2 regions of the Janthinobacterium svalbardense genome follow, and region 1 is predicted to be linked to the other one. Evidence: predicted binding sites of a transcription regulator. Region 1 holds the regulator's gene; the other holds the start of a gene.
The links. Region 1 encodes FliA, which starts transcription of late flagellar genes. Its sites were predicted from a motif close to CTAAAGTTTNNNNNNNNNNNGCCGNTA; they were not measured.
Positions count from the first base shown of each region.

Region 2: the regulator FliA is predicted to act here: its motif matches at 2,007-2,033, upstream of CNX70_RS17675 (FlxA-like family protein).

Region 1 is NZ_CP023422.1:5,258,773-5,262,474, reverse strand. Features, by position in the region: gene flhF (flagellar biosynthesis GTPase FlhF) at 1-70, shown strand, start outside; gene CNX70_RS23445 (MinD/ParA family ATP-binding protein) at 63-926, shown strand; gene CNX70_RS23440 (RNA polymerase sigma factor FliA) at 971-1,702, shown strand; gene CNX70_RS23435 (flagellar motor protein) at 1,684-2,430, shown strand; gene motD (flagellar motor protein MotD) at 2,436-3,224, shown strand; gene CNX70_RS23425 (translation initiation factor Sui1) at 3,273-3,635, shown strand.
Region 2 is NZ_CP023422.1:3,983,581-3,987,282, forward strand. Features, by position in the region: gene CNX70_RS17665 (response regulator transcription factor) at 1-101, shown strand, start outside; gene CNX70_RS17670 (sensor histidine kinase) at 104-1,594, shown strand; gene CNX70_RS17675 (FlxA-like family protein) at 1,635-1,976, opposite strand; gene dcd (dCTP deaminase) at 2,097-2,666, opposite strand; gene CNX70_RS17685 (alpha/beta fold hydrolase) at 2,800-3,600, opposite strand; gene CNX70_RS17690 (HAD family hydrolase) at 3,659-3,702, opposite strand, start outside.

The sequences.
Region 1 (3,702 bases):
CGAACTGCCGCTCTTGATGGCGCAAGCGGCCGCCCGCAACAATGAAGCGCGCGGGGTGCGCCTTGGCTAATTTCGATTTCGACCAGGCCGAAGGCTTGCGCCGCATGCTGGCTGGCCCGCAGCCGCGCGTCATGACATTTTTATCGGCCACGCCGCAGGACGACAAGGGCGCCATGCTGGTCAACCTGGGCGCCTCGCTGGTCTACGGCGGCAATGACGTGCTGCTGCTCGACGCCAGCGGCGGCAGCGACGGCGTCGCCGCGCGCCTGGGACTGGCGCACGGTGCCAGCCTGCGCGACGTGGCGCGCCAGCAGTGCGCCTTGAACCAGGTCATCCACCAGGTGCCGCAAGGCTTCGGCGTGGCCAGCCTGGGCGCGCGCAACCACCTGATGGACAGCATGGACTATGCGGGCGAGGAAGAACTGCGCCGCCTTGGCAAGACCTTCGAGGTGCTGGCGCGCCAGAGCGGCATCGTGCTGGTCGACGGCATCATGGCCGACGCGGGTGCATGCTTCCCCGTGCCGCTGATGGCCTCGTCCGATATCGTGGTGCAAGTGTCGACCAGTGCCACCTCGATCAAGGCCGCGTACTGCCTGATCAAGCGCCTGAGCCAGGAGCTGGGACGTCGTCCGTTCGGCATTCTCGTCACCGGCGCTTCCGAATCCGAGGCAAAAGTGGTATACGATAATATGGCGCAGGCGGCGAGCCGCTACCTGGCCGTGAAACTGACCTCGATGGGGTCGGTACCTGCCGATGAGTATCTGCACCGCGCGGCGCGTCTGGGCCGCAGCGTGGTCGATGCCTTTCCGCTGGCGGGAGCCTCGGTGGCGTTTCGCGGACTGGCCGAGCGGCTGGCCCGTTCGGCGGCGCCGGTGCTCGGTGGCACCTTGTACCAGACGGGGAGCCCGCACCAGTTCAGCGTCTGAATCCATCATCAGCACACGATAGCAGTTAAAACAATAAGCAGCCTATGTACACGGTCAAAGGGAAATCGAACAAGGACTATTTGCTGACGGAGCACATTCCGCTGGTGAAGCGTCTGGCGCACCATATGAAGGCGAAATTGCCGCCTTCGGTCGAGGTCGATGACCTGATCCAGGCCGGCATGATCGGCCTGCTCGACGCCATCAGCCGCTATGAAGAGACGCATGGCGCACAGTTCGAGACGTATGCCGTGCTGCGTATCCGCGGCGCCATGCTCGACGAATTGCGCACCAGCGACTGGCTGCCGCGCAGCATGCGCCAGAACATGCGCAAGATCGAAGAGGCGATGAGCATTTTGCAGCAGCGCCTGGGACACCCGCCGACGGAGTCGGAAGTGGCAAAATTGCTGAAAATGTCGCTGGTCGACTACCAGGAAATGCTGGGCGACGGCGGCGGCCACCAGTTGCTGTACTACGAAGACTTTCATGACCCGGACGGCAATGACAGCTTTCTCGACCGCCATTGCGTGGACGAGAACAGCGACCCCTTGCGGTCCCTGCTCGATACCGATTTCCGGCAATCCGTGATCGATGCCATCGACGCGCTGCCGCCACGCGAGAAAATGCTCATGGGCCTGTACTACGAAGAAGAGCTGAACCTGAAGGAGATCGGCGCGGTGATGGGCGTGTCCGAATCGCGCGTCTCGCAGCTGCATACCCAGGCCGTCGCGCGCCTGCGGGCAACCTTGAGGGAGCTGGCGTGGACTGGTCCAGCGTAATCGGGCTGGCGCTGGCGCTGGCCGGCCTGCTGGTCGGCCAGGCACTGGAAGGCGGCAAGATGGCCTCCCTGCTGCAGCCGGCCGCCTTTGCCATCGTGGTCATTGGCACCTTCGGCGCCGTGCTGCTGCAAACGCGGCTGCGCACCTTCGTGCGCGGCCTGGAAATGCTGCGCTGGGTCTTCCTGCCGCCAGCCGACACGCGTGCCGCGCTGGCGCGCGACATCGGGCAATGGAGTTTGACGGCGCGCCGCGACGGCCCGCTGGCGCTCGAACGCCTGATGGAAAACACGGCCGACCGCTTCAATGCCAAGGGCTTGCGCATGATCGTCGACGGCATCGCGCCCGACAAGCTGCGCCAGTTGCTCGACGTGGAAATCTCCGCCTACGAGATGGCCGAACGCCAGGCCGTCAAGGTGTGGGAATCGGCGGCCGGCTATTCGCCCACCATCGGCATCCTGGGCGCCGTGCTGGGCCTGATCCACGTGATGGAAAACCTCACCGACCCGAGTAAGCTGGGCAGCGGCATCGCCGTGGCGTTTGTCTCGACGATTTATGGCGTCGGCCTGGCCAATCTGCTGTTCCTGCCGGTGGCGAACAAACTCAAGGCCATCGTTTCGCGCCGCGTACTGCAGTATGAAATCACGGCCGCCGTGCTGTACGACATCGCCACGGGCGACCACACGCGCATCATCGAAGAGCGCGTGGCCAGCCTGCTGCACGAGCACTGAGCATGATGCGGCGCGCGCGCAGGAAGTATGACGAGGAGCCGGACAACCAGGACCGCTGGCTGATCTCGTACGCCGACTTCATCACCTTGCTGTTCGCCTTTTTCGTCGTCATGTACGCGATTTCGCAAGTCAACGAAGGCAAGTACCGCGTCTTCCAGAATGCCATCGGCCAGGCCTTCAGCCTGGAAAAGGGCGCGCCGCCCATCATCATGGAAGCGCCGCAAGCCATTGCGCTGCCGAACCCCGCCCTGAAACGCCGCACGGAAGCCATCCGCCGCGAGCGCGAACACATGACGCGCCTGGCGCAGGACCTGACGTCCACGCTGGCGCCGCTGGTCAAGGAAGGCAAGGTGCGGGTCACGCAGACGAGCCGCGGCGTGAGCGTGGAAATCAATGCCAGCGTGCTGTTCGATCCGGGCGCCGCAGGGCTGACGATGGAGTCGGACCAGGCCTTGCGCGCCGTGGCCGTGCTGCTCAAGGATGACACGCACGACGTGCAGGTAGAAGGACATACGGATGTGCAGCCGATCAGCAATTCGACCTTTGCCTCGAACTGGGAATTGTCGGCCGCGCGCGCCAGCGCCGTGGTGCGCCTGTTCATCGCCAGCGGCGTGCAAGCGTCGCGCCTGACGGCCGTGGGCCACGCCGACAACATCCCCGTGGCGCCGAACGCAACGCCGGAAGGGCGCGCGCGCAACCGCAGGGTCGCCGTGACGATTTTGTCGGGCATCCCCGAGACGGTGACGGAAGTGCCGACGCCGCCCGTCGCACCGGCACCTGCTCCCGCCAACTGAACCCGGCGCTTGGTACAATCGCGCCTTCTCCCTTTTTATCTCTCCATCATGAAAAGCAGTTCCCTGGGCGGTCTCGTGTATTCCACTGAAACGGGCCGCATGTGTCCCGCCTGCCGCCTGCCGCTGGCGCAATGCGCGTGCAAGGCGCAGGCCAAGGTGGCGCCTGCGGGCGATGGCGTGGTGCGCGTGTCGCGCCAGACCAAGGGCCGCGGCGGCAAGAGCGTCAGCGTGGTGAAAGGCCTGGCGCTGGACGCCATCGCGCTGGCCCTGCTGGGCAAGCAGCTGCGCACGCAGTGCGGCTCGGGCGGCACCGTCAAGGATGGCGTGATCGAAGTGCAGGGCGACCACGTGGACACCATCGTGGCTGCGCTGGCCAAACTGGGCCATCAGGCGAAAAAAGCCGGCGGCTGATCGCCCGCGCCGCGTGCGGCATGCCGCCGCGCACCTGTGGTAACGTGCGCTTCCAGTCCACGCACGC
Region 2 (3,702 bases), 1.3 Mb from region 1:
TGCACTTGAGCAGCCTGCGCCGCAAGCTGGGCAGCCTGGCCGACGGCCGCTCCTGCCTGCAGACCGTCTACCGTCTCGGCTACCAGCTGATCAAGGAGTAAGCGTGGGCCGTTTGTTCTGGAAGTTTTTTCTGTGCATCATGCTGGCGCAGGTAACGGCCACCATCGGCATCGGCGGCACTTTCTGGCTGAAAAACCGGGCGGCACAGCAGGAACGCGCCCTCGACATCGACACCAGTCCGCCCGCGCAAATGATCATCGAGGCCGCCAGCGCCACCGTGGAAGCGGGCGGCAGCCAGGCCTTGCGGCAATTCCTGGGCAAGCTCGAACGCATGCGCGTGTTTGCCGTCGATGCCAAAGGGCAAGAGCTGATGGGCCGCAGGGTCCATCCGGCCATACTCCACAAGGCGCGCGCGCTGCTGGCGCAAGGCGCGCCCCATGCCGTGGTACGTGAGGTGATCAGCAGCGACGGCGTGCGCTACCTGCTGTTCCTGCCCTCGTCCGAGCGCTTTCGCACTGGCGAGGCGGGCGCCGCGCGCGACACGCTCAACGCCGTCACTCTGAGCGGCCCGCACGGCATGGGAGCCGGTCCACGGCCCAGCGAAGCGGGCGCCCCGCCGCCACGCGGCGACTTCGGCCGCGGCATGCCGCCCGGACCGCGCATGGACAGTCCCTACCGCACCTTCATTCCCCTGGCCGCCGCCATCGCCGCCAGCCTGCTGTTCTCCTTCTTGCTGGCCTGGTATTTTGCGCGTCCCATCCGCGACCTGCGGCAAGCGTTCGAGGCCGCCTCGCATGGCGACCTGGCGCCGCGTTTTCACGCCAGCGGCAAGCGCGGCGATGAATTGACGGACCTGGGCCGTGATTTCGACCGCATGACGGGCCGTTTGCGCAGCCTCATGGAAAGCCAGACGCGCTTGCTGCATGATGTATCGCACGAACTGCGCTCGCCGCTGGCGCGCTTGCAAGCGGCCATCGGTCTGGCGCATCAACAGCCGGACAAGATGGACGCCTCGATGCAGCGCATCGAACGCGAAAGCGAACGCATGGATAAGCTGATCGGGGAACTGCTGACCCTGTCGCGGCTGGAAGCGGGCGCCGCCTCTCCCCTCAGCGAAGACGTCGACATCGCCGACCTGTTGCACGACATGATGGAAGACGCCCGCTACGAAGCGAAGGCGCGCCAGGTGGGCATCGCCCTGGCGGGCGACGCGGCCATCGCCGACGCCGCTGTCACGGGCCGGCCGGAACTGCTGGCGCGCGCCGTGGAAAACGTGGTGCGCAATGCCGTCAAGCACAGCCCCGACGGCGGCACGGTGGAAGTAAATTTATCGCGCCTGCACGACGGCAAGCAGGATCTGCTGCGCATCGCCGTGCTGGACCGGGGCCCCGGCGTGGCCAGCGCCGACCTGGCCAGCATCTTTCAACCGTTCTTCCGCGCCAGCCATACCCAGCACAGCACGGACGGTCATGGCCTGGGCCTGGCCATCGCCCAGCACGTCATCAGCGCCCATGGGGGACGTATCGGGGCCAGCTTGCGCAGTGGTGGCGGGCTGTGCGTGGAAATGCTGTTGCCCGTCAAAACGCCAGGCTGACCTGTCGGCGAGCCTGGTGTTTTGATGCACGGATATGCTGTTACGCCTGCGTATCGATGATGCTGCCCAAGGTAGACGAGGTCGATTGGGCCGGACTCGTCGCCGTATCGGCGCTGCTGGCCGTCTGAGAAGCTTGCTGCGCCGCCTGTTGCGCGGCGGCCGCTTGCAGTTGCGCAATTTGCGCCTGCAAGGCCTGGATTTGCTGTGCCAGCTGCTGTTGCAGCTTTTGCGACGCCTCCGTCTGCGTGCCCTTTTGTGATTCCGTCAACTCTTTTTGCGCCGCCGTGATCTGCTTTTGCAGCGCCGCGATCTGCGAACTGCTGCCTGAACTGGCGCTACTGGCCGCGCTGACTGCGCCGCTTGAACCGATTGCCGCTACCATGATGCCTCCCGAATGTGTCGATACCAAGGTTAACGGCAGGCAGGGGCGCGGATGTAGGGCGGCAGGTGTAAAGGCAGGTAAAGACAGGGAAAGACGGCTGGCGCCCCACCCTTCCAGCGATCAGGTCTTGGGCAAGGTCACGCCAACCTGGCCCTGGTATTTGCCGCCGCGATCCTTGTACGAAGTTTCGCACACTTCATCCGATTCGAAGAACAGCACTTGCGCCACGCCTTCGTTGGCGTAGATTTTCGCCGGCAACGGTGTCGTATTCGAAAACTCCAGGGTCACAAAACCTTCCCATTCCGGTTCGAACGGGGTGACGTTGACGATGATGCCGCAGCGCGCATAGGTGCTCTTGCCCAGGCAAATCGTCAATACATTGCGGGGAATGCGGAAATACTCGACCGTGCGGGCCAGTGCAAACGAGTTCGGCGGGATGATGCAATAGCCTTTGCCGGACACATCGACGAAGTTATTCGCGTCAAAATCCTTGGGATCGACGATGGTGGTGTTGATGTTGGTAAACAGCTTGAACTCGTCGGCGCAGCGGATGTCATAGCCATAGCTGGAGGTGCCATAGGAAACGATGCGGTTACCGTCGCGTTCCTTGACCTGGCCCGGTTCGAACGGCTCGATCATGCCCGTTGATTCAGCCATGCGGCGTATCCATTTGTCGCTTTTAATCGTCATCGCAGAGGGTTCTTTCTAGAATATCGGAATGGCGGGGGCCGCACGCCTGCTGCAGGCGCGGCCCGAATGGCAGGATTTTACGCGAAAATCCGCCACTGTTGGCCCTTGCAAGATGAAAATCGTTGGTCTCAGGCTACTGTTTCGCCAGCAATGCAGTGATCATCTCGCGCACCACTTGCGCCGTCAGTTCAGGGTTTTCCATGGGAAACAGATGGCCGCCCGGCACCTGGCGGAAAAACTTGCCGACCAGCTTGCGCGTGGCCTTCAAGCCCGCCTGGCGGCATTCCACCGATTCCGTGCCACCGATAAAGCCGATGGGCACCTGCAAACCATCCTTGACGAGGCCGCCGATGTGATGCGGCAAGCTGCGGTAGACATCCGTTTCCACTTCGCGCGTAAAGCGCAGCTGCACCCCGTCCGGATGGGGAACCAGGCCGCTGTCGATGTAGTCGCGCAACACCTGCGGCGCCCAGATGGCAAACATGTCCTTGGCGGCAAAGTGGGTATACGCGGCTTGCGCATCGGGCCACAGCTTGCGCCGCCGGGCGGAAAAGCGCGACGGCGAAAACCGCTCGCCCAGCGCCGTATTGCGCGCCAGGCGCACCAGCAAGGCGCGCCAGCCCGCCACCACGGGCGAATCGAGCAAGACCACGCAGCGCACCAGGTCGGGCCGCTGCTTGGCCACCATCACGCTGAGCATGCCGCCCAGCGAATGGCCGACCAGGATCACGGGCGCGCTGTAGCGGCGTTCCAGGTCATCGATATACTCGCGCACCAGCTCGGGCCAGCCCGTGCTGACGGGGTAAGCGGGGTCGTGCGCATGCATGTCGAGCGCCTGCACGCTGTAGTGCTGGCCCAGCAGGCCGAACAGCTTGCGGTAGGTGCCTGCAGGATAGCTGTTGGCATGGGCAAAGTGCAGTTGCGGGAGTGTCATCGTGGGATGGTGCCGGTGAATGCGATAGGCAATTGTAATGGCATGCCGGCAAGCCGTATCAGAGGAAGGCCTCTAATTGCCCCCGCGCCTGGGCCATGCCGG